One region of the Lysinibacillus sp. NPDC097868 genome, then DNA from elsewhere that is predicted to be linked to it. Evidence: riboswitches for the same ligand, from Rfam matches in the RefSeq annotation. Region 1 holds a riboswitch; each other region holds the start of a gene.

Region 1 (7,815 bases):
ACACGTACCTCAATATAAAACGAAAAATCATTTGCCCATTTCTCAAAATCCCCAATATAACTTGCTTTCATATTCAACTTCCCCCTTCGTTCTGTATCCAGCTTATGTTTAATGAAACTGTTGTTTATCTAACCGTATATTAATAGTTTAAAAATGAATACAAATTCATTATAAAGGAAATTGCTATATTATCATAGAAAAATCAGAAATTTTAGTGTTTTATTCCCGAATCGCCTATTTTCTTATAACTAACAGTCTATAAAAAAAATCCCTTACACAATTGTGTAAGGGATTTGCATTGTACAATTAGTCAACGTAGTGGTCAGAACCGAAGAAGTTACGGAACATTTGCACTGTTGTTGCACGGTTTAAAGATGCGATAGATGTTGTTAAAGGAATACCTTTAGGACAAGCAGCTACACAGTTTTGAGAGTTACCGCAGTTAGCAAGACCGCCATCACCCATAATTGCATTTAAACGTTCGTCCTTAATCATTGCACCTGTTGGGTGAGTGTTAAATAGACGTACTTGTGATAATGGTGCTGGACCAATGAATGAAGCTTTTTCAGACACGTTTGGACACGCTTCCATACATACACCACAAGTCATACATTTAGATAATTCATAAGCCCATTGACGTTTACCTTCTGGCAAACGAGGACCTTCACCTAAATCATAAGTACCATCAATTGGCACCCATGCTTTTACTTTTTTCAGTGCGTTGAACATACGATCACGGTCTACTTGTAAGTCACGTACAACCGGGAAAGTTTTCATTGGCTCAAGGCGAACTGGTTCAGTCAATTGATCAATCAGTGTTGAACATGATTGACGTGGACGACCGTTAATTACCATTGAACATGCTCCACAAACTTCTTCAAGACAGTTCATGTCCCATGAAACTGGAGTTGTTTTTTCACCAGTTTCTGTCACTGGGTTTTTTTGAATCTCCATTAACACAGAAATAACGTTCATACCATGACGGTAAGGAACTTCGAATTTCTGCCAGTAGCCTTGGCCACCTTGTGTATCTTGACGTAAAATTTCAACTTTTACTTTTCTTCCAGTATTAGCTGCGATTTCCATAATTCTTAGTCTCCTTTCGCAGAGTAGTCACGTTTACGTGGTGGGATTAATGAAACGTCTACTTCTTGATATGTGATAACTGGCTCGCCCGTAGCTGGGTCGAATTTCGCCATAGTTGTTTTTAAGAAGTTTTCATCATCACGTTGCGGGAAGTCTGGTTTATAGTGCGCACCACGAGATTCATTACGAAGTAAAGCACCTTTTGTCATTACTTTCGCTAAGTAAAGCATGTTTTTCAACTGACGAGTAAAGTGAGCACCTTGGTTACTCCATTTTTGTGTATCGTTGATATTGATGTTTTCCCAACGTTTTTGGAATTCGCCAAGTTTTTTATAAGTTTCTTCAAGTTGGTCGTTAAAGCGTACAACTGTCATTGTAGCTGTCATTAACTCACCAAGCTCTTTATGAAGAAGGTAAGCGTTTTCTGTGCCGTCCATTTTCATGATAGCATCCCACTTAGCTTGCTCTTCTTTAACACGTGCATCGAAAATATCTTGAGATAAATCTTCAGCATGCTTTTTAAGATGTTTAACGTAATCAACTGCATTTGGACCAGCAACCATACCACCATAAATAGCAGATAATAATGAGTTTGCACCTAGACGGTTTGCACCATGTTGAGAGTAATCACATTCACCTGCTGCAAATAGACCAGGAATTTCAGTCATTTGGTTGTAGTCAACCCATAATCCACCCATAGAATAGTGAACTGCTGGGAAAATTTTCATTGGTAATTTACGTGGGTCATCACCTACGAATTTTTCATAGATTTCAATGATACCACCAAGTTTAACATCTAATTCATGTGGATCTTTATGAGAAAGATCTAGGTATACCATGTTTTCGCCGTTGATACCAAGCTTTTGGTTTACACAAACGTCAAAAATTTCACGTGTTGCAATATCACGTGGTACTAAGTTACCATATGCAGGGTATTTTTCTTCTAAGAAGTACCAAGGTTTACCGTCTTTATATGTCCAAATACGACCACCTTCACCACGAGCAGATTCTGACATTAAACGGTTTTTGTCATCTCCAGGAATCGCTGTTGGGTGAATTTGAATGAACTCACCATTCGCGTATGAAGCACCTTGTTGGTATACGATAGAAGCAGCAGAACCTGTGTTAATAACAGAGTTTGTTGTTTTACCGAAGATAATACCAGGGCCACCAGTCGCCATAATAACAGCGTCTGCACGGAATGATTTAATTTCTTCTGTACGCATATTTTGTGCTACGATACCGCGGCAAACGCCGTCATCATCGATAATAACACCTAGGAATTCCCAGTGCTCATATTTGTTAACTAATCCAGCTACTTCGTGAGAACGAACTTGCTCGTCCAACGCGTATAGTAATTGCTGACCAGTTGTTGCACCTGAGAATGCTGTACGGTGCATTAACGTACCACCGAAACGACGGAAGTCTAATAAACCTTCTGGCGTACGGTTGAACATTACACCCATACGGTCCATTAAGTGAATAATACCAGGGGCTGCATCACACATACCTTTAACAGGTGGTTGGTTCGCTAAGAAGTCCCCACCATATACTGTATCATCAAAGTGAATCCAAGGAGAATCCCCTTCACCTTTTGTATTTACGGCACCATTAATTCCGCCTTGCGCACATACAGAGTGTGAGCGTTTTACAGGAACTAATGAGAACAAATCAATTTCAGTACCAACTTCAGCTGCTTTAATCGTTGCCATCAGACCAGCTAAACCGCCGCCGACAACAATTATTTTGCTTTTCGCCATGATTATTTCTCACTCCTCTTAAAAAATTGCAAAGATTGCATGCACTTCTATAGTAGCTTTTATTAAATTATACGAAAGCTAAAATAGCAGCCACACCAACTACACTTAGAATTACGAAAAGAACGTTTGTTACATAAGTAGCAATCTTTTGAGACTGAGGAGATTGTGTGATACCCCAGCTTACTAGGAATGCCCATAAGCCATTTGATAAGTGGAAAGTTGCTGATATAATACCAACAATATAGAATCCAAGCATAAATGGATTATTTACGATATTTGCCATCATGTCGTAATCAACGTGTGTACCAAGCGCTTTTTGAATACGAGTTTGGAAAATATGCCATGCAATGAAGATTACTAAAAATACACCAGTGAAGCGTTGTAATGAGAACATCCAGTTACGGTATGTGCTAAAACGCCCTGTATTTGGTGTAGCAGTGAATGCGATGTACACACCATAAAATGCGTGGAACATTAATGGAATGTAGATGACAATCCACTCTACTAGGATAAGAAATGGAATCTTTTCCATTACTGCGGTAGCATCATTGTAGCTTTCTGCTCCGCCTGTTGCTGTAAAGTTAATGAATAGGTGCATCGTTAAAAACAGACCTACTGGAATGATACCTAGTAGAGAATGTAAGCGACGCCATAAAAACTCTCGATCTTTCGACAAGACTGTTACCCCCCTTAGTACTTAAAATAGCACAACAAAAGAAGTCACCATTTTGTAAATGATACTCCATTGACTGTGTATTTCATCATGGTACAATATTATGACATGTTTATTGTACTCTCAAGTGCTACGAGCGTCAAGGTAACATAGAGTTTTTAATAGCCCTTATTATAGAAGTAATCTAGTACATAACGTGTCGTTTCTTCTCGAAAATTCTACCTTTACTTTATTGACGCTAAATTATAAGAAAATTCTAAGAAAGAAGGATTTCAATGTTAAATAATCCATCTAATACAATCTCACCATTTGGATATGAGTTAATCCGTGATCATATCCTATCTTCTATCCTCGGTAAACATGAAGATGACGTACTTTATTGGGCTGGGAAGGAGCTTGCACGGAAGTTCCCTTGTAAAAGTCAAGAAGAACTTATCGCATTTTTCGCGGATGCGTGCTGGGGTACTCTTGAATTGACAAAGGAGTCTAAGGATGGACGCATTTTCCATTTAACAAATGAACCAACACTTTTGCAAATTCATAATCGAAGCTTCAGACTAGAAGCAGGATTTATTGCTGAACAAATCCAACAAGCAAAAGGATACTTAACGGAATGTTATGATGAGAAGCGCGAAAAGCAACAGCTAGTCATGTTTACAGTTAAATGGGATGTTAAAGAGCGTATTATGAATACAATACAAAATAAATAAACTAGTAAAGGATTGCGATTTTGTTAGAAATGCAATCCTTTTTGAGTGTCGACAAAAGGCAACATGAAGTTAACTTGATGCCTTTTGTCATTTCTTTATCCTTTTATAGTAATCAATTGGAATATTCCTACCACCTTGTTAGGCGATTGGAGCGGAGGGCGGTCGACTCCTGCTCAGAACGCATAGAACGTAAGACGTAACTATCAGCGCATTAGCGAGGGTTACGGCTTACCTCTGTGCCCGCGGAAAGCGGCTGCCCGTAGCGAAAATCAACTGTAGTAGCCATCTAAGTAAGCTAATGTGATGCATATAAAACCAGTTAAGGATGTTGCCTTCTACCTTTTAGTTTACGTGAATCTCTTCTGCTAAATTAAACTCCTCATGTAATGCGTTTGCAGCGCGGATCATTTCATCCTGTGGCACAACAACAGAAACTTTAATTTCAGAAGTACTGACCATTTTCACTGCAATATCCTCGCGGCGTAAACGGTCAAACATTCGTGCAGCAACGCCAGGATTTGATGCCATGCCTGATCCTATAATTGAAACTTTCGCTAAGCCAATTTCAAAATCTGCAAAGCTAAAACCAAGTGACAATTTACTATCCTCTAGTACACGTAAAGCATCAGCAAACTCTTCTTTTAAAATTGTAAAAGACACTGATGGTCTCACACCTTCTATAATGGCTTGCACAATAATATCAACATTAATGCGATTCTCTGCAAGAAGCGCAAACATATCTGCTAACGATGCAGTTGAGTATGTATCATAACCGATTGTTAGGCGAATGATATCAGACTCATAAGCAACACCACGTACGATTAAATTTTTCTCCATTTCAACTTCCTCCTTCAATAAAGTACCTACAGTATCAACTACGCTTGAACGAATAATGACTGGGATTTGAAATTTTTTTGCGAGCTCCACTGCACGTGGATGTAAAATATGTGAACCTAAATGAGATAGTTCAAGCATTTCATCATATGAAATCTCCTTTAACTTTCTTGCCTTTTCAATATGACGAGGATCTGCTGTATAAACACCATCCACATTTGTATAAATATCAACACGTTCCGCTTCTAATGCGGCTGCAATGGCTACTGCTGTTGTTTCTGCTCCACCCTTACCAAGTGTTGTGATATTGTGCGCACGATTAATGCCTTGTTCCCCCGCAACTACGACAATTTGTCCTTGTACCAAGTGTTCTTTCATACGGCACACATCGATATGGTCGATACGTGCATTAAAATGTTTCGCATCTGTTTGCACACCAGCTTGCCAACCAGTCAATGAAACTGCATCATAGTCTTCCTCTTGTAAAGCAATTGCAAAAAGGGCACTTGCTAGTTGTGAGGTCGTCGATAGTAGTACATCCATCTCTCGTTTAGAAGCATCGTCTGATAAATCACGTACCATCTTCGCTAAGTCTTTTGCTGTGCGACCCATCGCCGCGGTCACCACTACTACATCATAGCCAAGTTCTTTTTTGGCAATCGCTATTTTAGCGACCTCTCGAATCCGCTCAGTTGAAGCGATTGCAGGTCCGCCAAATTTCAATACAATACTCGCCATTATCATCATTCTCCTTTTATCGATTCGTCTCTAGAACAGCAAAAAGGCAGCCCTCACATAACGTGAAAGCTGCCTGCAACATGTACAATAAAAAGCTTGCGCATGTGTGATAGCTCTCCGAAACGTCAAGATTCGACAGTCTTACATCTATTAAATGCAAAACCAGCAAAGTATCGGAAACAACGATACTTTACTTCGGCAAGCTCCCCTTTCACACACTGTCACCGGATTTGTCCATCCTTCAATGTGCTACTATTGAATCTTGCACCTCTATCATCACTTAAAATAGTGAATTTATTAATTTTACCTTTATGAAAATACTTCCTTTTTATGCTTTGCTTACATAAACATTCATATAAGCTGTAATAGAACATGATAGTCTTTTCACTTCATTGTTCTATCACAACCTTAGCATATGTCTAATCCTTTGACAATGACTGTTGCTGAAAATAATTGTAAATACTGTTCGCTAAGTTCGCTGGTATTCCGGCTTCTTGAAGTGCAAGCTCACTCGCCTCACGAATCTTTTTAACAGAGCCGAAATGCTTCAATAGTTGTTGCTTGCGCTTTGGACCAACGCCTTCTATTCCATCGAGAACAGATTGGATAGCATTTTTCTCATGCTGTTGGCGTAAAAAAGTAATGGCAAAACGGTGTACTTCGTCCTGAATACGCTGTAGTAAATAAAACCCGTCACTTGTTCGCTTTAATGCAATGACATCGGGCGGATCTCCAAATAAAAGCTGGGAAGTATTATGCTTCTCATCTTTTGCTAAGCCAGCAATTGGGATAACAAGACCAAGCTCATCCTCTAACACTTCTCGCGCTACTTCCATCTGCCCTTTACCACCATCTATTAGAACTAAATCAGGTAATGGCAAGCCTTCTTTTAATACTCGCGTGTAACGGCGACGTATCACTTCTTGCATTGCTCCGTAATCGTCATGTTTAGCGGCTGTGCGTGTTTTGTATTTACGATATTCCTTCTTTGCAGGTTTACCATCAATAAACACGACCATTGCTGATACCGCATCAGCACCGTGCATATGACTATTATCAAATGCTTCAATGCGAAGTGGTGCTGAAATCCCTATTGCTTCACCCAATGCCTCGCAAGCACCGATTGTTCGCTCTTCCTGTCGCTCGATTAACTGGAATTTCGCCGCCACAGCAATTTCTGCATTTTTCATGGCCAAATCTACTAATTCTTTTTTTTGCCCTCGCTTCGGTGTTAGCACTTTAACCTCTAATAATTCCGTTAAAATTGCTGCATCAATCGCCTGAGGTATAAAAATTTCCTTAGGCTTAATATGCTCAGGCTTTTCATAAAAACGGCCGACAAATGTTAAAAATTCTTCCTCAACATCCTGATAAATAGGGAAAATGGAAACATCGCGTTCAATCAGCTTACCTTGACGAACGAAAAAGACTTGTACACACATCCAGCCCTTTTCAACTGCATAACCGAATACATCTCGATTCGTTGTATCACTGGACACAATTTTTTGCTTTTGCATAACCGTTTCAATATGTGCAATTTGATCGCGGAACTCCTTCGCTCGCTCAAATTCTAGTTGCTCAGCTGCAGCCAACATTTTCGCTTCAAGCTCTTTTTTTACTGTCTCCACTCCACCATTTAAGAACTTCGTCATATCTTCAATCATATCGTGATATACTTGTGCATCAATTTCTTTTACACACGGCGCTAAACATTGTCCCATATGGTAATATAAGCAAACTTTCGAAGGTAATTGTACACATTTCCGAAGTGGATATAGTCTATCGAGCAACTTTTTTGTCTCACTTGCTGCATACGCATTTGGATAAGGGCCAAAGTATTTTGCTTTATCTTTTTTTACTTTACGTGTTGTAATAAGACGTGGATATTTTTCGTTCGTAATTTTTATATACGGATATGTTTTATCATCCGTTAGCATGATGTTGTATTTAGGATCGTGTAGCTTAATAAGGTTCAACTCTAGAATGAGTGCCTCTAAATTAGAAGAAGTCACAA
Region 2 (7,815 bases), on a different contig from region 1:
AATTTAACATTGATTTAGCAACTGGAGGACTTATTTCTTCTATAACGAATGTAGGGATGCTATTAGGAGGAATTGTTTTCGGAGTTTTAGCAGATAAGTATGGAAGGGTAAAAGTCTTTACCTATACCGTCATCTTGTTTGCAATTGGTACGGCTTTAACAGGATTAGCCACTAGCATTGAACAAGTGTACCTATTTAGATTTATCGCAGGAATAGGTGCCGGAGGAGAATATGGTATTGGTATGGCGCTTGTTGCAGAAGCTTGGCCGAAAAATAAACAAGGGCGTGCGTCTTCATATGTCAGTGTAGGTGCTCAATATGGTGTTATTTTAGCAGCATTACTAAGTGCCATCATTCTTCCTACTTTAGGATGGAGAGCATTATTCTTTGTTGGTGTAATACCTGTTATTTTTGCCTTTATCGTAAGGAAAAATTTAGATGAATCACCTGAGTGGCTCGCTGCTCAGAAAAATAAAAAGGCAAGTAAGAAAGATGAAAAGGGTAAGCTGGTACAATTGTTTGAAACGCCTCGAACAGCGATTACAACAATCTCTTTAATCATAATGGCAACTGTTCAAATTGCCGGTTATAACGGATTAATGATTTGGTTACCATCGATGTTGCAACAGTCCCAAGGTTTATCTGTTTCAAGCTCTGCCATCTGGACAATTAGTACAGCGGTTGGCATGATTATTGGTATGTTAACTTTTGGACTATTCCTAGATCGATTTGGCGCAAAGCGTGCCTTTGGCGTCTTCCTTATTGCCTCAGCATGTGCTGTGTTTGTATACTCTTATGCTACGGGAAGTGTTGGTGTCCTAATAGGTGGTGCAATTGTCGGATTCTTCTCAAATGGTATGTTTGCCGGATATGGAGCGTTGATTGGTGGTCTATATCCCGTGCAAATTCGAAGTACGGCAACAAATACAATTTTTAACTTTGGTCGAGCTATAGGCGGTTTTTCACCAATCCTTGTCGGCTATATTCTACAAAGTTATGATATGAAAGTTGCGATGCTCTATTTAGCAGGTTTATATTGTATTTCCTTTATTGTCATGTTAATGCTTAAAAAAGATAATATAGGGAATGTAAGCGAAACTATATAAACAACGTAAGTTTATTTATCCACCAATTGAAATGCATTTGCGTTTTAATTGGTGGTTTTTTTAAAATCAGAGATTACTCCATTCCTGAGGACGCAATCTGTTCTCACGAGCTAAGTCCGATGCTTTATAAAAAAGGAATTGCTTCGAAGTTTCTCATGTCATGCTGAAAGAAGAAGTACCAACTTTATAAATTATATTGTGAATCGGATTATTAGAATATGGATAGTCAAGATTTTATACAATTTATGGTTCATCATTATATTTATTGCAAATAATTATTGTATAAAAGTATTTATTATGTTATTTTTTTGAAGATTTGCGCTACAAATCTTATGAAATATAGTAAATTTAAAGTTGACATAGAAAAAACGCAATAATATAATTATTTCAAACAATTAAATAAACCTCACTTTTTCGATAGTGAGGTAGAGGCGCGACAATTAACAGTACCTAATGGAGTCCGAGAAGATGAAGATGTTAGGTAGAAGGAAGTGTCGCCGAAGTATGTGTTGAGTTCTCGCCATCATATGCTGGGTCTGTAGCGAATAGTTACAGGACTGTCTTCGTAAACATACATGTTTATGAAGTTGTGCTATCTCTGTTTAGACAAACAGTGGGAATTTTAAATGGTCGATTCATTTTTAGTTTCTAGCTTTAAAAATGAGTAGGTCATTTTTGTGTTAGACAGATTCTTTTGCACAAAGAGTCTGTTTTTTTATTTGTCTAAACATTTTGGAATTAGAGGTATTTTGGAGGAATTATTATGGATAATACATCAACATTATATTATGAATTTTTACCGACTGACGGTCAAAAAATAAACGTGGAGCCAGATAAAACAGCATTACTAATTGTAGACATGCAACACCAGTTTATTAGTCGAGACGGTTTAGACGCGCAGGTTGCAAGAGAAAAGGGCATGTTTGAACAGTGGGAATACTTCTTTAATCGTATCGACAATTTAACAATTCCGAACAATAGAAAGCTTTTAGATTTTTTCCGTACTAATAAATTAGAAGTAACATTTGGTCGCATTGCTTGCCATCATAAAGATGGACGAGACCGTTCTCCTGTACAACGCCGTCCAGGATGGAACAATATTTTATTGCCAATCGGTGACCCAGGAGCGGAGATGGTGGATGAATTAAAGCCTCTTGATGATGAGATTGTTGTAAATAAAACGACAGATAGCGTATTAAGTGGAACGAATTATGAATTTTTATTGCGCAATATGGGCATTGAAACAGTAGTTTGTACAGGGGTTGTAACTGACCAATGTGTTGCTTCAACAGTTCGAAGCTTAGCTGACGCAGGATTTGAAGTTATTTTAGTTGAAGATGCATGTGCAGCTGCAACGCAACAGCTTCATGACGCTGAAATTATGATTATGAATCAAATTTATTGCCAAGTAATGAGCACAGATGAAGTAATTGATTTAGTAACGGAAGAACTTTCAAAACGCAACCCAGTGAATGTGTGAGAGGACATAGACTATGAGTCAAACACCCAATGATCATACACCACAGTTAAAGCGTGTTTTAACATTAAAAGATTTAGTCATTTATGGAATTGCTTTTATGACACCGATTGCGCCAGCTTATATTTATGGCTTTGCAGCAGAGTCTACAGGTGGGATGTTGCCATTAGCTTACTTGATTGCAATGGTTGCAATGATGTTTTCTGCCTATAGTTACGGTCGAATGGCTGCTGTTTTTCCAAATGGAGGGTCAACTTATACATATACGCAACGTGCCATCAATCCACATTTAGGATTTTTTGCAGGATGGGCAATGTTTATGGATTATGTATTAGTGCCACTCATTGTATTTATGGTAGGTGCTTCATATGCGAACGCATTAATACCATCTGTTCCGTATTGGGTATGGGTGTTACTAATTGCAGCTATTATAACTACTGTAAATATTTTAGGTATTGGTATCGCAGCAAAAACAAATCAAATCCTCGTTATATTTATGGGAATTGTAGTCGTTATTTTTGTGATTTTTTGTGTCAAGTCAATTGTCGGTGGAGAAAGTGGTACGTCGCTCTTTACTGTTGTGCCGTTCTTCAACGATGAAAAATTCGTTATGTCTGCAATTATTTCTGGTGCAGCAATGGCCTGCTTCTCGTTTTTAGGGTTCGATTCGATTACAACTCTTTCTGAAGAGGCAGTCAATCCAAAAGATGATATTTGGAAGGCAGCTATTTTAGCTTGTTTAATCGGAGGACTTATTTTTATTGGACAAGCTTATGTAGCCCAGCTCGTTTGGCCGGATGTTACAAACTTTAGCTCAGCTGATACGGCTTTATTTGATATAGCGGAAAAAGCAGGAGGTGCAGTTCTTGCAACGCTTTATACGGTTGCGATTATTGTATCGACAGTGACAGCTGGTTTAACAGGGCAAGCAAGTGCATCTCGTTTAATGTTTAGTATGGGACGTGATGAGGTACTTTCGAAAAAGTTTTTCACACATTTACATCCAAAATATCAAACACCGATATACAATATTTTATTGATGTGTGCAATTAGTGTTTTAGGAGCGCTGTTTTTATCAGCAAATTTCGTAGCAGAGTTAATGAACTTTGGAGGCCTGACAGGATTTATGTTTGTTAACTTGTCAGTAATCGTATATTACTTCTTCCGTAAAAAAGAAAAGAAAATAATTCGATACTTATTAATTCCAGGGTTAGGGTTCGGAATTTGTTTCTACTTATTCATTAATTTATCACCGATGACATTGAAGATAGGCTTTTTATGGCTTGCAATCGGTTTTATCTATGCTTTCATTACGACGAAAGGCTTCAAAAAGAAACCACCAACTTTTTCGGAATTATAAAAAACCGAAAAGCTTTCAGTAAATAGCATACCTCAGTTAGCGAGGGTTGCGACTTACGGTGTGCCCGCGGAAAGCACCGCCGTAGCGGACCTCAACGGTGATGCAAAAAGTGTTAGATTGATGTAGTCAATCTAGCACTTTTTCTTTTTTGCCCCTAATTAATTTTGTTTGAGAAAGTCTTTATCTAAATAAGCTGGATTAGGATATTTATAAAAACCTTCTCCTGAAGAAACACCCATTTTCCCTAAATCGATATATTCTGCTTTAATTTTTTCTGCTATGATTTTGGCAATTGGATCAATATCTGCCTTCATCACATTTAAGTTATATGGTGTTTCCATGCCAACTATATCTAGAAACCCGAAAGGACCTAATGGTGACCCAGTTGAAATCATCCAGTTTTTATCAATTGTATGTGGGTCTGCAATTTCATTTGCCCAAAGCCCCATACCAGCACTTAAAAAGGGTACAGACAGTGTATTTAAAATATAGCCTGGTTGTTCCTTCTTTAAATGGAATGGAATCATACCGATAGTACGTGCAAATTCAACTACTTGTTCAGTGTACTGTGGATCAGTTCCTTCATGACCCATCACTTCGGCTGTATTGTTTTTCCAAATTGTATTTGCAAAGTGTAATGCTAAAAACTTCTCAGGTCGTCCTGTAAATTGTGCAAATTGACTAGGTAACAGAGTGGAAGAATTAGATGCAAAAACCGTTTTTGCTGGTGCTACTTTTGCTAGTTGCTCATAAAATGATTGTTTAATTTCAATACGCTCCGGTACCGCTTCGATAACTAAATCTACCTCAGATACTGCCTGCGCTAAATCTGTGAAAAACGATAAGCCTTCTAACGCTTTAGCTGCACGTGCCGTATCATTAAAATAATCTCCGTATGTGTTTGATAACGATTCCATGCGCTGTTGCGCTGTTGCAATTACATCATCATTAATGTCATATACATTTACTTTATATCCAAAAAACGCAGTTTGAAAAGCAATTTGACTTCCTAATACTCCGCTACCTGCGACTAATATTTTTTTAAATTCCATATTTAGTACCTCATTTCTTGATTAGAATACCCTTATATAAATAGTTGAACTAAATAACAAAATAAAGTTGTTACTTTTAGAGTGTAAATGATAGAGTAAATGCAAAGATACCTGTAATTGGGGGTATATTCATTCAAAACGAACATGTAAATGTAGGTGTACTATGACTAAAATAAACTTTCAGTATGTATTGTTTCATAAAATGCACCATCAAGATATTGCATATGCGTGGAATAAGCATTTGCAATCAAGAAAAGAGTTAAGTGAGCAGGAAATTATTCAAATTGGTTATTGGTACCGCTCTTGGTTGACGTTTTTAAATGGTCAGTTAAAAAATAAAACGATTCAACGGGAGGAGCTAATTAACTGGGCTACTATGCATAGTCGACTTTTACCAGAAAAATTACTAACAACATTTCCTTCATTGTCTTATTACGCAACAAAAGATGTACTTATACAAATTAAGCATCCGTATACAGATGAAATGTTAAAGTATCACGAAAAAGTACTAGATGTATTACGCCTTATAAACAGTAAAGTATTACAATCTCCAATCAAGGTTGAAATAAGTCTTGAAAGTTTGCTAAAGTTACAGCGCTTTAGCAAATTGCTCATTCAATTAGATGGTGTAGATCATATGCCAACCATTTTATCGAAAGCACAGGAAAACTTCGGCTATCAACGTGTCACATTTCATAGTTATAATCCATGGCTTAATGAATTTTCAGGTGTATACGGTTCTGAGTTACACAAAGTACAAATGCTAAAAGGTAAGCTGGAGGATGAGCCCGTATTCGCTATCAAAAAACCTCTTTATTTAGAACAACCAGCGCCATATATAAATCCTATTGCAATTGAATTATTGAATGTATCTACGATTATTTTTATTCCAATTCAGCAAAATGGACAATTATTTGGTTGGTTAACGTTTGACCAATGTGGAACGCCCTTTTCATATAATGAAGAAGAAATGCAATTACTTGAAGAAGCAGGGAACTTATTAGGCTGTTACTTTTCACGGACACGCAGTACACAACGGCTACTGCATGACTTAAAGTTAACAGATAAAGACTTGGCGGTTTTATTTTTATTAGCGGAAGGATTCAGTAATAAAGAAATGGCAGAGCTTCTCGTTGTCAGTGAGTACACAATTCGTGACTATATTCAAAAGCTACTAACTGTATTTAATGCAAAAAACCGTACACAAATAATTGCGACGGCTTTTCGAATGGCTGTTTTAGAATAAATTAAAGCTTTGAATGAAAGGACGAATCCTAAGAGAAGGGATTCGTTTTTTTAGTTTTAAAGAGAAGTAAATCTATAGAGAGTAGGGCACTTTATTTGATTAGCTCTCAAATATGATTAAAAAGTGACTCTGTCAATTCTCTTCTTATTTGCTTAATATGCTTTTCCATAAGTTGTTTAGCTTGATTTGCTTCGCCAGCTGCTATTGCCAAATAAATTTCTTTATGTTCATCAATAGTCTCTTGCGTACGTTCTACATCTTTCAATCGCTGTGTTCGTGTAACTCGGATTGTATCTTGCATATGTTCGCTAAGGGTTTGGAACAATTGCGAGAAGATTGAGTTATGTGAGGCGAGAACAATATTAATATGGAAACTAAGATCCGCTTGTATGCCTAGTTCCACATCATTTTTAACTTGATCCATCATTTCCAATGCATGACCAATTCGTTCTAAGTCTTCTGAAGTGGCACGTTGTGAAGCTAAAAAAGCACATTCTACTTCAAGTGTCTGGCGTAGCTCTAACATTTCATATACTAATTTTTTTTCAGTTTTTAAGATTGTGGAAGAAAGCTCTGCTCCTAATGAATGGCTTTCCTGTGTTTTAACAAAGCTGCCACTGCCTTGTTTAATTTCAATAATTCCTTTTATTTCAAGCTTCCGAAGTGCCTCCCTAACCGATGTTCGACTAACATTAAATCGACTCGCTAATTCTCTTTCTGTCGGGAGTTTTTCTCCAGGTTGTAATTCCCCATTTAAAAAATATTCATTTATTTGATCAACAATTACTTGATAGGCTTTTTTTCTTGGTTGCAGCATTACCTATGTCCTTCCCCTCGATTACCTAGTATTATAAACGCTTTAATCATACAGAAATACTTCATTGTTATCAATTGAAGAAAATTAATAATTATTGATATTTTCAGAATATTAAGTATAATAATAATGGTTGGACCAATTTTATGATTTGATAAATTGGTATGACATGTGTAATTCAAACAACGAAAAACTTGAGGGAATGAGAGTACAAAGGGGAGAAAAAAATGATTGCAACAAATGAAGAATTGGTGATAGCTCTACGAAGCGCTCTTTCTGAAAGCCTAGTAACAATCAATCAAACGATTTTAGAACAACATAGTAGTGATGAATCATATCATAGTGTCAGTCTACCGGATATTGTTGTGTTTCCGACAACGACGGAAGAAGTGAGTAAAACAATAAACATAGCAAACCAATACAAAGTACCAATCGTGCCATTTGGTCGAGGAACAAGCTTAGAAGGGCATGTTATTCCTTACGACCACGGGATAACGATTGATTTTTCCAACATGAACAAAATTTTAGAAGTTAGGGAGAAGGACTTTCTCGTAAAAGTACAACCAGGGGTAACGCGTTCGCAGTTGAATAAAGAATTGAAAAAATACGGATTGTTTTTCTCTGTCGATCCTGGAGCAGATGCAACACTCGGCGGGATGGCAGCAACAAATGCTAGTGGAACAACATCTGTTAAATATGGCGTGATGCGCGACCAAGTTCGAGATTTAGAAGTTGTTCTTTCAGATGGTGAGGTAATTCA
Region 3 (7,815 bases), 1.2 Mb from region 1:
AGTTGTAGAAGCGGGCGAAGGGGCAGCACCAGCACCAGCAGCAGCAGCAGCACCAGTTGCGGAAGCACCAACACCAACACCAGCAGCACCTCAAGCGGTAGCAGCACCAACACCAGCAGCACCTGTTGTAGAAGAAACTTCTGGCGAGCGTGTAATTGCATCTCCTGCTGCACGTAAACTTGCTCGTGAAAAAGGTATTGATCTTGCAGCTGTATCTCCAGTTGATCCACAAGGTCGCGTACGTGTACAAGACGTTGCAGCTCACGGTACAGCACCTGTAGCAGCACCTCAAGCAACACCAGCAGCACCAAAAGCAGTAGTAGCTGTTGACGAGTCACGTGTTACAGTTGAAAAAATGAGCCGTCGTCGTCAAACAATTGCTAAACGTTTATTAGAAGTTAAGCAATCGACTGCTATGCTTACAACATTCAATGAAGTAGATATGACAAATGTTATGGCATTACGTTCTCGTAAAAAAGATCAATTCTTTGAGTCTACTGGCTCTAAGCTTGGTTTCATGTCATTCTTCACAAAAGCTGTTGTTGCAGCACTTAAAAAATACCCTTATGTGAATGCTCAAATCGTTGGCGATGAAATTCACTTAAATAACTTCTTTGATATTGGTGTAGCTGTATCAACTGAAGAAGGTTTAGTAGTACCAGTTGTACGTGATGCTGACCGCAAAAACTTTGCTGAAATTGAAGATTCAATTGCAGACTTAGCTAAAAAAGCACGCGATAAAAAATTAGGTTTAGCTGATCTTCAAGGTGGTTCATTCACAATTACAAATGGCGGTGTATTCGGTTCATTAATGTCAACACCTATTATGAATGGTACACAAGCTGCTATTTTAGGAATGCACTCAATTAAAAAACGCCCAGTAGAAGTAAATGGCGAAGTTGAAATTCGTCCTATGATGTACTTAGCATTATCTTACGACCACCGTATTATCGATGGTAAAGATTCTGTAGGCTTCCTTAAAACGGTTAAAGAGTTACTTGAAAATCCAGAAGATTTATTATTAAATTCTTAATTCAATAAATTATGTGTTCAAACCCTGCAAACTTAACTGTTTAGCAGGGTTTTTCATTTTAGATTGATTTCCCCTTTAATGAAATTTACTTGATGGTATAAATGGCCTTTATTGGACTGGGAAATCGATTCTTATGGTTTATAAATCTTGTTGTTTATAATAAAAATTTGTGAAATGATGGCAAACATAGTTAATGTTATTCTACTTTATTTATGGATTTTAAAAGGATTATAGACTAATTTTGTAATTAGTCAGAAAAATGATAAAACTATCTTGACGACTATGCTAGCTTTATAGTAATATCTATATAACAATTAAATAAACAAACCTCACTTTTGTTTTTGTTTTTTGTGAGGTAGAGGCGCGGTATTTATTAGTCCATTGCTGAGTATAAGCAAGCGAAGACGTAATGGAGAAGGAAATATCGCCGAAGTATAAAAGGAGCTCGTACTTTTATGCTGGGTCTGCAGTGAATAAGTGCAGGACTGTCCTAGTAAATTTAATTCCAGTTTACTAGGTTGTGCTATCTCGGATACATGGAAATTATAGTGAGGATTTGGGCAACTGTCAATAAAAGGTAAGACCTAAGTTCAAAACTTAGGTCTTTTTTTGTACAGTTGCTTTATTTTTTTTACAGAAAAGGGGAGTTTTAGATGAAAAGAAAATGGTTGTTATTTATGTTAACAGCAATGACAGCAATCTTGTTAGCGGCTTGCGGTACTGGTGACAAGGATGAAAAGACAACAGGTGATGGTTCAAAGGAAGAAACTGGTGGAGAATTCCGCATTGGAATGGAAGCAGGTTATCCACCATTTAACTGGACTCAGCAAGATGATGCAAATGGAGCAGTAAAAATTGCTGATAATGCAGAGTATGCAGGCGGTTATGATGTACAAATGGCGAAAAAAATCGCTGAAGGTTTAGGTAAAAAATTAGTAGTTGTAAAAATGGAGTGGGATGGTTTAGTACCTGCGCTTCAGTCAAAAAAAATCGATGCGATTGTAGCAGGGATGTCTCCAACAGAAGAACGTAAACAAACAATTGATTTTACTGAAAACTACTATACTTCTGATTTTGTAATGGTTATTAAAAAAGGTAGCAAGTATGAAAATGCAAAATCAATTCAAGATTTCTCAGGCGCAAAAGTTACATCTCAGCTAAATACATCTAACTATAATGTTATCGATCAAATTAAAGGTGTAGAAAAGCAAACAGCGATGGAAAACTTCTCTGCAATGCGTGTAGCGCTAGAAGCTGGCAAAATTGATGGCTATGTAGCTGAACGTCCAGAAGGTATTTCGGCAGCAGCAGCTAATGACAAATTCACATTTGTATCTTTTGAAGAGGGATTTGATACAGATATTTCAAATACTTCAATTGCAGTTGGTTTACGTAAAGGTGATGCTAGTCTAGATAAAATCAATGAAATTTTAAAAGGTATTTCAGAAGATGATCGCCAAAAAATTATGGAAGAAGCTATTCTTCAACAACCTGCAGCTCAGTAATGCAAAAAGTGATAGGGTTGTCCTTAACAAAAAAACAGCATACTGGCAGTTCCGAGTATGCTGTTTTCTCCAAGAGAAAATTCACCTACAACATATGAAAAGAGAAGTTGATTTTTACTAATTGAAAGTCGTGACATTTTACTAAGAGCGACTAGGACAACCTTTATCATATTTAGTTTGTTCAGAGAGGAAGTCATTCTGAATAAAGTCATGTCTAAGAAGTGTGTCACATATTTTGAATAAAGCAAATTAATTCAAATGAAGAGATGATTTCACTAAAGGCATAATTGATATAAAGCAACAACACGTTGTTAGGAGGAACATCATGAGTTTAGAATGGATCATTTCTATTATAGAAAACAACTGGCAAATGTTTTTACGAGGTGCGTATTATACGTTACTCATTTCAACAATCAGTACAATTATTGGTGCATTCATCGGATTTTTTATTGGGATTATGCATACCATTCCAGTTCGTAAAAAAAGTATAAAACATTTTTTATTAAAATTAATTAATTTTATACTGACATGCTATGTTGAATTTTTCCGTGGTACACCAATGATTGTACAGGCAATGGTAGTATTTTACGGATTAGATATTGCTTTTGGTATCGATATGCACTTCATTACTGCCGGTATTTTAGTCGTTTCACTGAATACTGGTGCTTATATGGCTGAAATCGTACGTGGTGGGATTGTCTCTATCGATAAAGGTCAATATGAGGCTGCTTCTGCGATTGGCATGGGGCATGTGCAAATTATGATGCATGTTGTATTACCGCAAGTTGCACGCAACATCTTACCAGCAACAGGAAACCAATTAATTATGAATATTAAGGATACGGCCGTTTTAAGTGTAATTGGTGTAACGGAATTATTCTTTCAAACAAAATCGATTTCGGGTAACAACTTCCGTTATTTCGAATCTTTCTTTGTCGCATGTGTGCTTTATTTCATTATGACATTTACGGCTTCAAGAATTTTACTATATGTAGAAAAACGTCTTGACGGTCCGGATGCTTATCACAAAGAACTGAAAGAAATTGACTAGGGGGAACGAACAAATGGCAATCATTCAAATAGAACATTTAAGTAAATCATTTGGTCGTAACCAAGTATTAAAAGATGTGAATTTTAAAGTAGAAAAGGGAGAGGTTGTATGTCTAATCGGTTCATCCGGATCCGGCAAGTCAACACTCCTTCGTTGCATTAATTTACTTGAAACGCCAAATGGTGGGGAAATTATTTATAAAGGGGAAAATATTTTACACGCAAAGCATAACATTCAAGCTTATCGTACGCATTTAGGAATGGTTTTCCAACAGTTTAATTTGTTTAACAATCACAATGTGCTTAAAAATTGTACAGTTGGACAGGTAAAAGTGTTAAAACGTTCAAAAGAAGAAGCTGAAAAAACAGCTTTAAAGTATCTTAAAATCGTCGGGATGGATCAATATGTGAATGCAAAACCTCGTCAACTTTCTGGTGGTCAAAAGCAACGTGTGGCCATTGCACGTGCATTATCTATGAACCCAGATGTAATGCTTTTTGATGAGCCAACATCCGCTCTAGATCCAGAAATGGTTGGGGAAGTGTTGAAAGTAATGCGTGAGTTAGCAGATGCTGGAAATACGATGCTGATTGTTACACATGAAATGGAGTTTGCGAAGGAAGTTGCAGACCGTGTTGTGTTTATGGATAAAGGTGTAATTGTTGAGGAGGGTCCTCCTTCAAAGGTGCTAGTAGACCCGGAACACGAACGTACAAAAGAATTTTTAAAACGAACGCTGAAGTAAGTTTTATAGTATTTCAATTGTTTTCATATGTTTGTATAAAATAATGCCTAAAAAAGTGAGTCCAGAGCGAAGGACTCACTTTTGCTTATCGTATCCGCACGCAGCGGAAATCAACGGCAATAGACAACTATACTTATTTTCTAGAATTCCATTCTGCATATAAAATGAAGCAAATGGCAAATGCGGCAGCGATGATAAAAAACCATTGTGGAACTCCACCGAAACTCATAACAACACCTCGAGTATAAATTTTATAGTATCAAATAAGCAAACAATTCGTTATTAAGGACAAAATATAGACTTCTATAGTTTTTTCTCCACAAAAGAGCCAAAATCGTATAAAATAAACAATAGATGTTAGCTAATGGCTAGTAAAGAGAGGTAGAGAATTTATGTTACATTTAAAATGGAAAGATGCACCAACACTTCGTACAGTTACTTGCAAACACACGAACGCATCTAAATATTTAGTATCAAACGTATTAACAGTTGGGAAAGAATATGAAGTGAAAAATGAAACAGAAGAGTTCGTTTTCATTATTGACAACACTGGTAATATTGGTGGTTACTATAAAGAGTATTTTGCATAATAATATAAAGGGGTGTCTCACATAATTGCTGAGACACCCCTTTATATAATTTAGCGCCCCATAATATTATTCCATCGTTTTTGATTGTTTCATGCCAGCTACATCTTGTTGCAGATGTTGTTTTTCCTTTTCGGTAGCTGTATGTAAAGCAAAAACATCTTGAATGGCTATTTTAAGCTCTTGTTGTGTTTCTTTAAATTTCGATACCTGTTGTTCAAAAGATGGGCTTGTAAATCGTTCATTTGTGCGTGCTAGTCGTTCTTCTAGCTGTGCATAATGAGAATCCATATTCATCGAAAGCATCATAGCTAATTGATTTTTCCAAAGAGGAATAAGTGTGACGATTGAAAACTCGATTTTCTCAGCAAGTGTTTGATTTGCTTGTTGAATCATGCGTATTTGAGGTGCTGTTTGTAATGCTACCTGTTGGGATACTTGTAAATCATATATACGCTGATCAAGACGTTCAAGTTGCGCCGTGAAATCATTGAGCTGTTGAATAGCGAGCGGTTGTTTAGTCGCTTGCACGATGCTGACTTTTGAAGGTAGCTCAAATTCAATAGCCTGGTGTTTTTTCATCTGTCCAGCCGCAATGGCAGTTGCTAACTCTTCAAAAAAACCTCGATTATGTGTGTACAATTGCTCTAGCAATTCAACGTCTCTTATTAGCTGTAGCTGTGCACGTTCGAGTTGGACGCCTATTCGTTCTACTTGAATACTAATTCGTTCAAACTCCGTAAGGGTTTGTTTAACAGTTGGCTCTGTTTTACCGAACATTTTTTTTAAGAAGGAAGGTTTTTTAGGCTCTAATGCAGCAGGGTCTACACGGTCTAACGTTTGCATTAATGAATCAAGCATCTGTCCGATTTTTGTGACATCCTTATCCTTTACTTGTGCAAGCATGCGATCTGCAAATTGAGAGACGGCGCGTTGAGAGTCTTGGCCTAAAGTTAACACTGATTCAAAATTAGTTAGGTCAATTTGACTTGCATATAAAAGTGCTCGACTTTGAGCAAGAGGTGATAGCGTTTCATAGGTAGTCATTGCCTCTTGATTTGACGATTCTAAATAGGTTTGTACAAGAGGTGAGATTCCTGGCAACGATTCTAATGGAAAGATAGAATCTCTGTTAGCTGTCATTTTTCATCGCCTCGCCAGTCCAGTTGTTCTTTTCTTCTTAAATTGGAACGGTTCGCGAATTCAATTTCCATTTGAAGATGATCAATATCATTTGAAAGTGCATCTTTCAGGTCAATTTGAAATGTAGAATTTAAATCCGATAACGTTTCGCGCGTTTTTGATAAAGTTACTTGGATTTCTTTATCTTTGACAGGTTGCTTTGATAGCATTGTATACTTATCAGTCAATTCAACTGCAGAAGGGAGGTGCGCATAAAAAAACGGCTCCACATTGTAAAACTTTTGCGGATCAGTTTTTACAATTTTAACGATATTTTTTGAAATACGAGTCATTTCAAGTAATTGTTTAAAAGCAGAAACTGAACGTACGCGTAAATAGTTTTGACTTAATGTTTGAATATGCTTGTTTGCCGTTGATAGCTGTAATTCTATATGTTTGTACTCATCCTTCGAAATACCAGCTATGTGCATAACTTTTCTTTTTTGATTATGTTTTAGCAACGTTGTACTCGTTGCATATGTTCCAGCGAACAATAAACCACCAAGGAAGTATCCTGGATTTGCTGCAAACGCTGTGATAGAAACAGTTGATAGAGAAATTAAAAGGCTAGCGGTATGTCTAGAGAAAAACTGTCCTATACTGAGCATAGTTTCTTCCTCCTTGCTTTTCAGTATGTCTATCTTCTAATACGTAATAATCGACATAAAGTTTCAATAATAATAATAGTGCTTTCTTTAATTTTACTGCTGTTTGCTAAGTTTCTCAATGAATACACCTGCGCAAAAGCTTTAAACTTGCCTAATGGTGTACTTCTAACCTTTATAGTATGTTCGATTTATAAAAAGACCATTACCAATAGTCCGTTAATCTTAAGTTTTTGTTGCGTTTAAAGGGAAGTAGAAAAAAAGAAGCCAGACTTATACAATGTCCGACTCCATACGTACATAACCTTTTAAATCGTCGTAAAGTTCTAAAGTAAATGAGTTAGAGTCTGCCTGAGGGCTAACACCCTTTTGAACAAATAGTAGAAATTCGTCAATTGCTTTTTTTGAGCCTTCTACTTCTACTTCAATTTGGTCTTGTGCATTTAACTTGCAATAACCTTTTAAACCAAGCTCAATTGCTTTTTGTTTAATAAAAAAGCGATAGCCTGTCCCGTAAACATCTCCAAAAAATTTAATCAGCGCTCTCTTGTTCACGCTAAAACCTCCCAAAAGTAGTAGAGGGATAATCCCTCTAACTTACTGCATAACACGTTCTTTTTCCAAATAAGTAATTAAGTTATTAATAAAGAATAGAACTCGCTCAGAAGCTTCATCCACCTCTTTCAAATGGTCTTCCGCTTTTTTAATATTACCAGCTTTAAAGGCTTCTGCAGCCAGTTTGGCAGATTGGTGAACTCGTGAGTGATATTCATCTAAATCACGATAATCCTGTAAATGACCTAAGCGTTCCACAGTACGGGAAGCAGTATACCATTTACCTAGACGACATTCCGTATGTGTAGATACATCACTTGGCTGTACTTCTTCTAAACCAAGGAACATATTGTAAATACGCCATTTCCATAAAATATGATCAGCTTTAGAAAGTTGTAATAGGGCAATTGAAGAAAGCTGGACATTATTATTTGAAATAATGTCATTACGGAAACGGTTAATCTCTTTTCCTAATAAGTGAATATCGCTTGATGTATTAGAACTATAGTTGCGAATATCATCTTGAAGGTTAGAAATTTCAATCATTCTGGC
Region 4 (7,815 bases), on a different contig from region 1:
ACCATCTTTATTCAAATTCCATTTATTAATACGGAGTTATATGTAGGCCCTATTGCAAAAATGCTAGATGGATTGGATATTGCTTGGATTGTTGGTGGTGCGGTTTCTTTCCTATTGTATATTAGCTTTGCTAAATTAACGGCACCTGCTAAGCTTTCTGTAGACGTCTATGCAACGTCTAATGTAACTGAGAATAATTAATAAATAAGGTTCGTCAGGCTTCCCCAGGCCTTTTAAAAGCCCCTGTATGGTATTTTCGCACAGGGGCTTCCCTTATGTTATTAAACATCTACCTTTTCAATGTTGCGAATTGCTAAATAGGCAATCACTATACCTATAATTGCTAAAGTTATCGGAATTACAATAATATCATTCAATGAAAATGTGCCCGTATTTGATGAAACAACCATCACAATTAAAAGAGATGACAGTATTGTTGTTGGCACGGAGTATTTTTTCATACCAAAATACAATGGAATAAGAGCCATACTGGATGCCGCTACAGCATTCATTAATACTGTAGGAATGCGCTGCATAACCATTGCATTTGTTAATGTATCTGGGATTAATTGAAAGTTCTCGCTAATTATAAGGAAAATTACTGTAATAAAAATATTTGAAAGGATAATAGCGCTAAATGTAAATAATATAACAATGGCAAGCTTTGCTGCGATTAGTTTTTTTCTATTTATAGGATACATAAATGCAGTTATTATTGTTTTATTTTTATATTCGCCAATAATAAGTTTGGCAATTAATGTAGCCGCAAAAATAATAAATACACATCTTACAAAAGAATCAATGACAGTCAAAGCGATAGGATAGTTTTCTAAACCAGCGTCACCTTCAATTTTTGAGATGACTAAAATTAAAAACATAAAACCTAATATAGCGACATTTGCGATAATAGCAGCTGTCACATACGAGCCTAAATGGTTTTTTTTCATTTCTAAACGCATTAAATTAAGCATGGATTCCACCTCCATTGATTAATTTCAAGAAATAATCCTCTAAAGAACTTGTTTTCCTACTAATCTCTTCAATTTCAATATCATGTTCTATTAACGTTTTAGATAGTATTTTTTGTGAAATGGACATATCGTATATTCGAATACAGCGCTCATCAATGCATTTAAAATTGGTGATGCGTAATTGACTATCTAAAATAAAGGCAGCTCTTTTCCCCTCACTGACAATTAATTCAATAAAATCTGTTTGACTATGCCTTACATGCTCCATCGAAACTTCAGCAATTAACCTGCCATTATTAATGACCCCAATTGTATCAGCCATTTGCTCAATTTCAGCTAAAATATGACTGGAAACAATAATAGTAATGCCATATTCTTTACTTAACATCTTGAATAATTCTCTTAACTCTCTTATACCAACTGGATCAAGACCATTAATAGGTTCATCTAAAATTAGCAACTCTGGTTTAGTCATTATCGCACGTGCAATACCTAAACGTTGTTTCATCCCTAACGAAAAATCCTTTACTCTTTTACCATCCACATTGGTTAGCTTTACTAAATCAAGCACATGGCCGATTTCGTTTTTATTGTAATAACCCATATATTCGCAATGTAATTCGAGGTTTTCTTGTGCTGTTAACTTTTCATAGAAAATGGGGTATTCAATGATTGTACCCATTCTTTTTAGTACTTCGTACGACCGATCTGTTAATTTTTCACCGAAGATTTCAATATCCCCACTTGTCGGTTTGGCCAGATTAGTTAACATTTTCATAATCGTTGTTTTCCCCGCTCCATTTGGACCCAAAAAACCATATATCTCTCCTCTCTTAACATGCATATTGACTGTGGAAACCACTTCGTTTCCATCATAGACTTTTGTAAGCTGATTTGTTTTCACAATATACGCCATTTAAACCTCTCCCTTATATGTGGCTTCCTTTATTATAAGAAGTAAAACTCTCTATTTTATTACTTGATTCTTACAAATTCCTTAAGAGAAGAAGAAAAGCCTGTAGAGCTTTTTTAGCTCTACAGGCAGGGCTAGATTAGTACATCATTCTTTTTAATGAAATCGTAAAAACCGTCTTTTCATAAGGGATGCTTTTCAGTTGGATTGTACCATTCATTATTTCTACAAGTCGCTTTGTTATCGTTAGACCCAGCCCACTACCTTGAAATGATTTATTTCTTGAGTCTTCAAGCGTATACATCCTTTCAAATACGCTGTCTATATGATATTCATCAATACCTTTCCCACAATCCCAAACATCAATATAAACATCGGTAGCGTCATTCCTAACTGTTAGCCCAATTACATGTCCTTCTGCCCCGTAAGCAATCGCATTGGCGATTAAATTGTTCAATACTCTATCTAACGCATCTTCGTTGCCTAGAGCATACATCGGTGTTTCAGGTATGTGAATGTCAATATGAAGGCCCATCGACATCACCATATCGTAAAATGATAAAATATTTTTTCGGCATATTTCACTTACGTTTACTTTTGTTATTGGGTATTCTGTATCGCCCGCTTCAATTTTTGCCAAATCAAAAAATGTATGAATAAGCTTCAATACTTCCTCCGTTTTTAAATGGATTCCTGAAAGTAAGCGATTGTGTTCTGTATCTTTTAACGACTGTTGTAGCTGCAACATTTCTGTATAGCCTAGCACAACAGTTAACGGTGTTTTTAGATCATGCGAAATATTGGCAAGCATCTTTTTCATTGAACTTTCTGTTTTTCGATGTTTGGCTAATATTTTGTGCGTATCATTCAGTAATGCATTTATAGTAGTAAGCAGTTGCTGTAGTTCTTGATTCGAAGTAGCAACTAAAATTTTCTCGTTGGATTGTTCGTTCATAATAGCTTGTAGTTTGGTGTGCATGTATCTGAGCGTAACGTTTTGCTCACGTTTTCTTTTCAACTGAAAAAGAATGATTGCTAAGAGAAAAAGAATAATGGTAGATAAAAATAGCGTCATACGCCTAGCCCTCTAATTTATAGCCAATTCCCCAAAGTGTTTTAATATACTGAGGGTTGGAAGGGTCATCTTCAATTTTTTCTCGCAATCTTCTAATATGCACATTAATAATATTTTCATCACCATAATATTCATCATTCCAAATGAGTTGATAGATTTGCTGTTTGGTAAATACGCGATTCCGATTTGTGATAAATAGCTTTAAAATAGCAAATTCCTTTGAAGTTAGTTTCACCTGTTGTTGGTCTTTTTCAACTGAGAAATTAACGACATCAATCACTAAGTTACCAATTGTCACTGTCCCCTTCTTTTCCTCCATCGGGCTTGAATATTGTGTGGCCCTTCGTATTGCAGCCTTCACACGCGCTGAAAATTCCAACATTGAAAATGGCTTTGCAATATAATCATCCGCACCTAATCCAAGACCTAATGCTTTATCAACATCACTGTCTTTTGCTGACATCATAATAATAGGTAGTGCTTCTTTTTCTCGAATTATTTTTAATACTTCTAATCCATCTAGTTTAGGCATCATAATATCCAAAATAACTAAATCAAACGTTTTGCATAAACAAATTTGCACTGCTTCTTCACCATTTGTAACGGATGTAACAGCAAAGCCCTCCATTGTTAAAAACTTGTCGACCATTTCTCGTATGGTTTCATCATCTTCAACTAGTAATATACGTTTTTGCATGTTTAGGCACCTCTTTTCAATAAAGCATTATCTTTAATTCCCATTTGCTTTAACAGTTTTACATTTTTATCCTGTCTCTATATAGCTTACCATAGGTTTTTTTAAAAGTGCCTGGCACTCAAACAATTCTCAAACAATTTTCCAAGCTAATTAGACTCCTGCGCCGTACGCAACGGAAATCAACGCCAAATAAATAAAAGCTGCCCTATAACTAATAGGACAGCTTTTATTTCTATTTTTCTACTTTTAAATCACACTTTTGCAGTGGAATCATTTTTGTTTTATGTTTTATTTTATAGCCCAACCACAAGGCGATAAACAGTGGTATACCGATGTATGAAACAAGGACACCATACCAGTCAATTGAATGGCCTGTGAAAGCTGTATAGTTTTGACCAACTACAACAATCATACACACTGTAAATGCAAAGAGTGGCCCGAATGGATATAACTTTGCTTTATATGGTAGTAATTTTGAATCTAAGCCTTGAGCTTCAAAAGCTCTACGGAAGCGGTAATGACTAAAGGCTATACCAAGCCATGCAATGAAGCCTGACATCCCAGATGCGTTTAAAAGCCACATATAGACAACGCCATCACCAAAGAATGATGCTAAAAATGCTAAGCAACCTACTGCTAATGTCAACAGCAATGCGTAAATCGGAATTCCGCGACGGCTTAGCTTAGCGAAAATCTTAGGTGCATGTCCATCTACTGCTAATTGCCATAACATACGTGATGATGCATATAATCCAGAATTACCTGCAGATAACATCGCCGTTAAAATAATGGCATTCATTAATGAAGCAGCAAAGGCAATTCCTAAGCGGTCAAACACTAATGTGAATGGTGAAACAGCAATATCTTCAGATAATAAACGAGCATCTGTAAATGGAATTAACATCCCAATCGCTGCAATGGCTAAAATGTAAAATAAAATAATACGCCAGAAAACGGACTTAACAGCCTTCGGGATATTTTTACCAGGATCATCCGTTTCCCCAGCCGTTATCCCTAATAGTTCTGTCCCTTGGAACGAGAAGCCTGCTGCTAGAAATATTCCGAATGTAGCAAGGAAGCCACCGTGGAATGGTCCATCACTTATAAAGAAATTCGTAAAGCCTACAGGAGCTTGCCCACCTAAAATACCAAAAATCATCAATAGGCTGACAATAATGAAGACAATAACAGTCGCAACTTTTATCATTGCAAACCAATATTCACTTTCACCATAGCTTTTTACAGATAGTAAATTGAATGTTAGTACAATCGCAATAAATATGACTGTCCATAGTGCTGAAGAGCTGTCTGGGAACCAGTATTTCATTATAAGAGAAACTGCTGCAATTTCAGCGGCAATTGTAATCGCCCAGTTATACCAGTAGTTCCAGCCAAGTGCAAAGCCAAGCGCTGGATCTACAAATTTTGTTGCATACGTACTAAATGAACCTGATGACGGCATATAAGCTGCCATTTCACCTAAGCTCGTCATTAAGAAGTACACCATAATGCCGATTAATGCATAAGCAAGAAGTGCACCACCTGGTCCAGCCTGTGCTATAGCACCACCACTTGCTAAAAATAGCCCAGTTCCGATAGTACCGCCTAACGAAATCATTGTTATATGGCGGCTTTTTAATTCTTTTTTCAACTCTGGTGCTTTATGACCGAGCTGATTAGTTTTTATCTCACTCACGTTAAAGCTTCCTTCCTTTTCTAAGAGGCAAAAAAATGCCATCACATGAACGTTGTGATGGCTAAGTAAATCCTCTGTTTCTTAAAAATGATAGCACAACACGTTGTCCAACGTGACAGTTCTGTTCCTTTCGGAGACAGCCCCAGCATGAGGTTTTCAAGTCCCCTCACACTTCGGCAATATTTCCTTTCAGCTAACATCTTTAATGCTTGTCATCTCCATTAGCTTACTTATAAATACCGCGACCTCTACCTCAATACAAACATGAGGCATATAATTATTAAATTTATGATGTGTCTTAGTTTAACATACGACCTAAGACATTTCAATAAAACGATTAATGTTCTGTATTTTATGAATATTCTACTATTTTTATTATTGTGTTAAAGTGTTATAGTGGTTCGAATTATAATTGTTCTATTAGGGAGGTACTTATTTTGACAACTAACGAGGAATCTACTTATCTTAGCAGAAAGATTAACTGGAAGGGCACAACTCTCTTATTAGTCATCGGTGTAATTTTTCTTGCTTCGACATTACGTATGCCATTAACGGTTGTAGGACCAATTATTTCCTTCATTCGTGAGGATCTCGGTATATCTAACGTTCTTGCAGGCTTTCTAACAACCATTCCATTGCTTGCATTCGCGCTAGTGTCACCTATTGCCCCAGTAATAGCAAGAAAACTGGGTCTTGAATTAACATTATTTATATCAACAATTTTATTAGCACTAGGAATTGTGCTGCGCTCACTTGGAACAACTGGATTACTCGTATTTGGTACAATGATAATAGGTGTAGCTATTTCATTTGGTAACGTCCTTATTCCAGGGCTACTTAAAATGAAATTCCCTTATCATGTTGGATTACTGATGGCATTTTTCACCATGTCCATGAACTTAACAGCTGGAATTGGCGCTGGTATTAGTTATCCCATTGCCAATGCATCTCTTGGCTGGCAAGGTGCACTTGCAATCGCTCTAGCTCTTGTCGTAGTGACTATTTTGATTTGGATCCCACAGTTAAAATTTAATAAGCCTGAACCAACTGTAGCCACTACGAAAGCACGTATACCATTGTGGAAATCACCAGTTACTTGGGCAGTCACTGGCGCGATGGGTTTACAATCATTATTATTTTATACAACCGCAGCTTGGATTCCTGAAATCTATATTGCACAAGGAATAGCCGCAGATCGAGCAGGTTGGATGTTTTCCATCATGCAAATTTCACAAGTACCTATGGCTTTAGCTGTACCGATTATCGCTAGTAAAATGACATCACAGCGACCTCTCGTTTTAATGTTTACTGCCTTTTATTTCATCGGCTTTACTGGCCTTGTCATGGAATGGACTAGTCTTGCTGTATTGTGGATGATATTGCTAGGCTTAGCAGGCGGCGCATCATTTTCACTTGCAATGATGTTCTTTACACTTCGTACACGGACGGCATTTGAGGCCGCTGATTTATCTGGCTTTGCACAATCATTAGGCTATTTATTAGCCGCAGTAGGTCCTATTTTATTTGGTTACTTACATGATTTATTTGGCGGCTGGGATACAGCTGGCTGGCTATTTGTTGTCGTTGCGGCATTACTATTCTTCTGCTCGTTTAGAGCTTCTAGAAATGAATATATAAATTAAAAAAAAGGCAGCTCATCATACTATGAGCTGCCTCTTTACCTTTAGTAAGGCGGTTTCTGATAAAAATAATTGGGTGTATTATAAACATTGACATATGGCTTATGAAAAATATGTGTCGTTGCAGGAGATAATGGCGGAATCAACCAAGTCCAGTTGCCTGTTAAGTCACGGCCTGCCTTCTGTTCAGCTTCTTCAAATAGCTTAAATTGCTGTGCAGCAGTATGATGATCGACTATACTTACACCATCTTCTTTAAAGGAATGGAGTACAGCAATATTTAATTCAACTAATGCACGATCACGCCAAAGTGATGCCTGCTTTGTTGTATCGAGACCAAAAATTTCAGCGATCTTCGGTAACATATCATAACGATCATGATCAGCTAAATTACGTGCCCCAATTTCTGTTCCCATATACCAGCCATTAAAAGGTGCGGCCTGAAAATCAATACCTGCCATTTGAAAGCGCATGCTTGAAATAATCGGCACTGCATACCATTTCAATGCTAGTTTCTCCACCTGTGGATGCTCAGGATGGCGAATTGCAACTTCCAATACATCTTCACGTGGAATTGTAAATAATTGCGGCTTACGATTATCCACCTGTATAACGAGTGGTAGTACATCAAATGCCGTTCCTTCCCCCTGCCAACCTAGTGATTCGCATACTTTTGTAAATGGCACAGAATGTGGATCACCAACGATGCCAGCTTCTGTCTCATAGCCTGCATAACGTATGAGCTGATGATTCCAAATCTTTACTCTTCCAGATGCAAATACCGTTATCGTTGGACGGATTTTACCATCATTTGTCGCATATC

The links. A riboswitch is a leader RNA that binds a small molecule or an ion and turns the genes downstream of it on or off. The one in region 1 is predicted to bind lysine.
Region 2: linked by a shared signal. The riboswitch ahead of ACIQXJ_RS21790 (cysteine hydrolase family protein) and the one ahead of ACIQXJ_RS13675 (aspartate kinase) in region 1 are both predicted to bind lysine.
Region 3: linked by a shared signal. The riboswitch ahead of ACIQXJ_RS07205 (transporter substrate-binding domain-containing protein) and the one ahead of ACIQXJ_RS13675 (aspartate kinase) in region 1 are both predicted to bind lysine.
Region 4: linked by a shared signal. The riboswitch ahead of ACIQXJ_RS18880 (amino acid permease) and the one ahead of ACIQXJ_RS13675 (aspartate kinase) in region 1 are both predicted to bind lysine.

What each region holds. Positions count from the first base shown of each region.
Region 1 covers NZ_JBIWBS010000001.1:2,704,350-2,712,164, forward strand. Annotated here, with positions in the region: gene ACIQXJ_RS13650 (acyl-CoA thioesterase) at 1-71, opposite strand, end outside; gene sdhB (succinate dehydrogenase iron-sulfur subunit) at 307-1,086, opposite strand; gene sdhA (succinate dehydrogenase flavoprotein subunit) at 1,092-2,846, opposite strand; gene ACIQXJ_RS13665 (succinate dehydrogenase cytochrome b558 subunit) at 2,914-3,522, opposite strand; gene ACIQXJ_RS13670 (YslB family protein) at 3,795-4,229, shown strand; gene ACIQXJ_RS13675 (aspartate kinase) at 4,572-5,801, opposite strand; lysine riboswitch at 5,904-6,082, opposite strand; gene uvrC (excinuclease ABC subunit UvrC) at 6,221-7,815, opposite strand, start outside.
Region 2 covers NZ_JBIWBS010000006.1:36,975-44,789, forward strand. Annotated here, with positions in the region: gene ACIQXJ_RS21785 (MFS transporter) at 1-1,106, shown strand, start outside; lysine riboswitch at 1,525-1,709, shown strand; gene ACIQXJ_RS21790 (cysteine hydrolase family protein) at 1,870-2,586, shown strand; gene ACIQXJ_RS21795 (APC family permease) at 2,600-3,943, shown strand; gene ACIQXJ_RS21800 (3-hydroxyacyl-CoA dehydrogenase) at 4,102-4,995, opposite strand; gene ACIQXJ_RS21805 (LuxR C-terminal-related transcriptional regulator) at 5,159-6,241, shown strand; gene ACIQXJ_RS21810 (FadR/GntR family transcriptional regulator) at 6,348-7,058, opposite strand; gene ACIQXJ_RS21815 (FAD-binding oxidoreductase) at 7,283-7,815, shown strand, end outside.
Region 3 covers NZ_JBIWBS010000001.1:1,468,876-1,476,690, forward strand. Annotated here, with positions in the region: gene odhB (2-oxoglutarate dehydrogenase complex dihydrolipoyllysine-residue succinyltransferase) at 1-1,033, shown strand, start outside; lysine riboswitch at 1,382-1,567, shown strand; gene ACIQXJ_RS07205 (transporter substrate-binding domain-containing protein) at 1,687-2,538, shown strand; gene ACIQXJ_RS07210 (amino acid ABC transporter permease) at 2,864-3,589, shown strand; gene ACIQXJ_RS07215 (amino acid ABC transporter ATP-binding protein) at 3,603-4,334, shown strand; gene ACIQXJ_RS07220 (DUF6501 family protein) at 4,727-4,924, shown strand; gene ACIQXJ_RS07225 (toxic anion resistance protein) at 4,991-6,064, opposite strand; gene ACIQXJ_RS07230 (5-bromo-4-chloroindolyl phosphate hydrolysis family protein) at 6,061-6,711, opposite strand; gene ACIQXJ_RS07235 (acylphosphatase) at 6,982-7,263, opposite strand; gene ACIQXJ_RS07240 (methyl-accepting chemotaxis protein) at 7,306-7,815, opposite strand, start outside.
Region 4 covers NZ_JBIWBS010000003.1:407,707-415,521, forward strand. Annotated here, with positions in the region: gene ACIQXJ_RS18855 (purine-cytosine permease family protein) at 1-201, shown strand, start outside; gene ACIQXJ_RS18860 (ABC transporter permease) at 282-971, opposite strand; gene ACIQXJ_RS18865 (ABC transporter ATP-binding protein) at 964-1,887, opposite strand; gene ACIQXJ_RS18870 (sensor histidine kinase) at 2,024-2,959, opposite strand; gene ACIQXJ_RS18875 (response regulator transcription factor) at 2,964-3,656, opposite strand; gene ACIQXJ_RS18880 (amino acid permease) at 3,889-5,352, opposite strand; lysine riboswitch at 5,436-5,611, opposite strand; gene ACIQXJ_RS18885 (CynX/NimT family MFS transporter) at 5,790-6,995, shown strand; gene ACIQXJ_RS18890 (nitric oxide synthase oxygenase) at 7,037-7,815, opposite strand, start outside.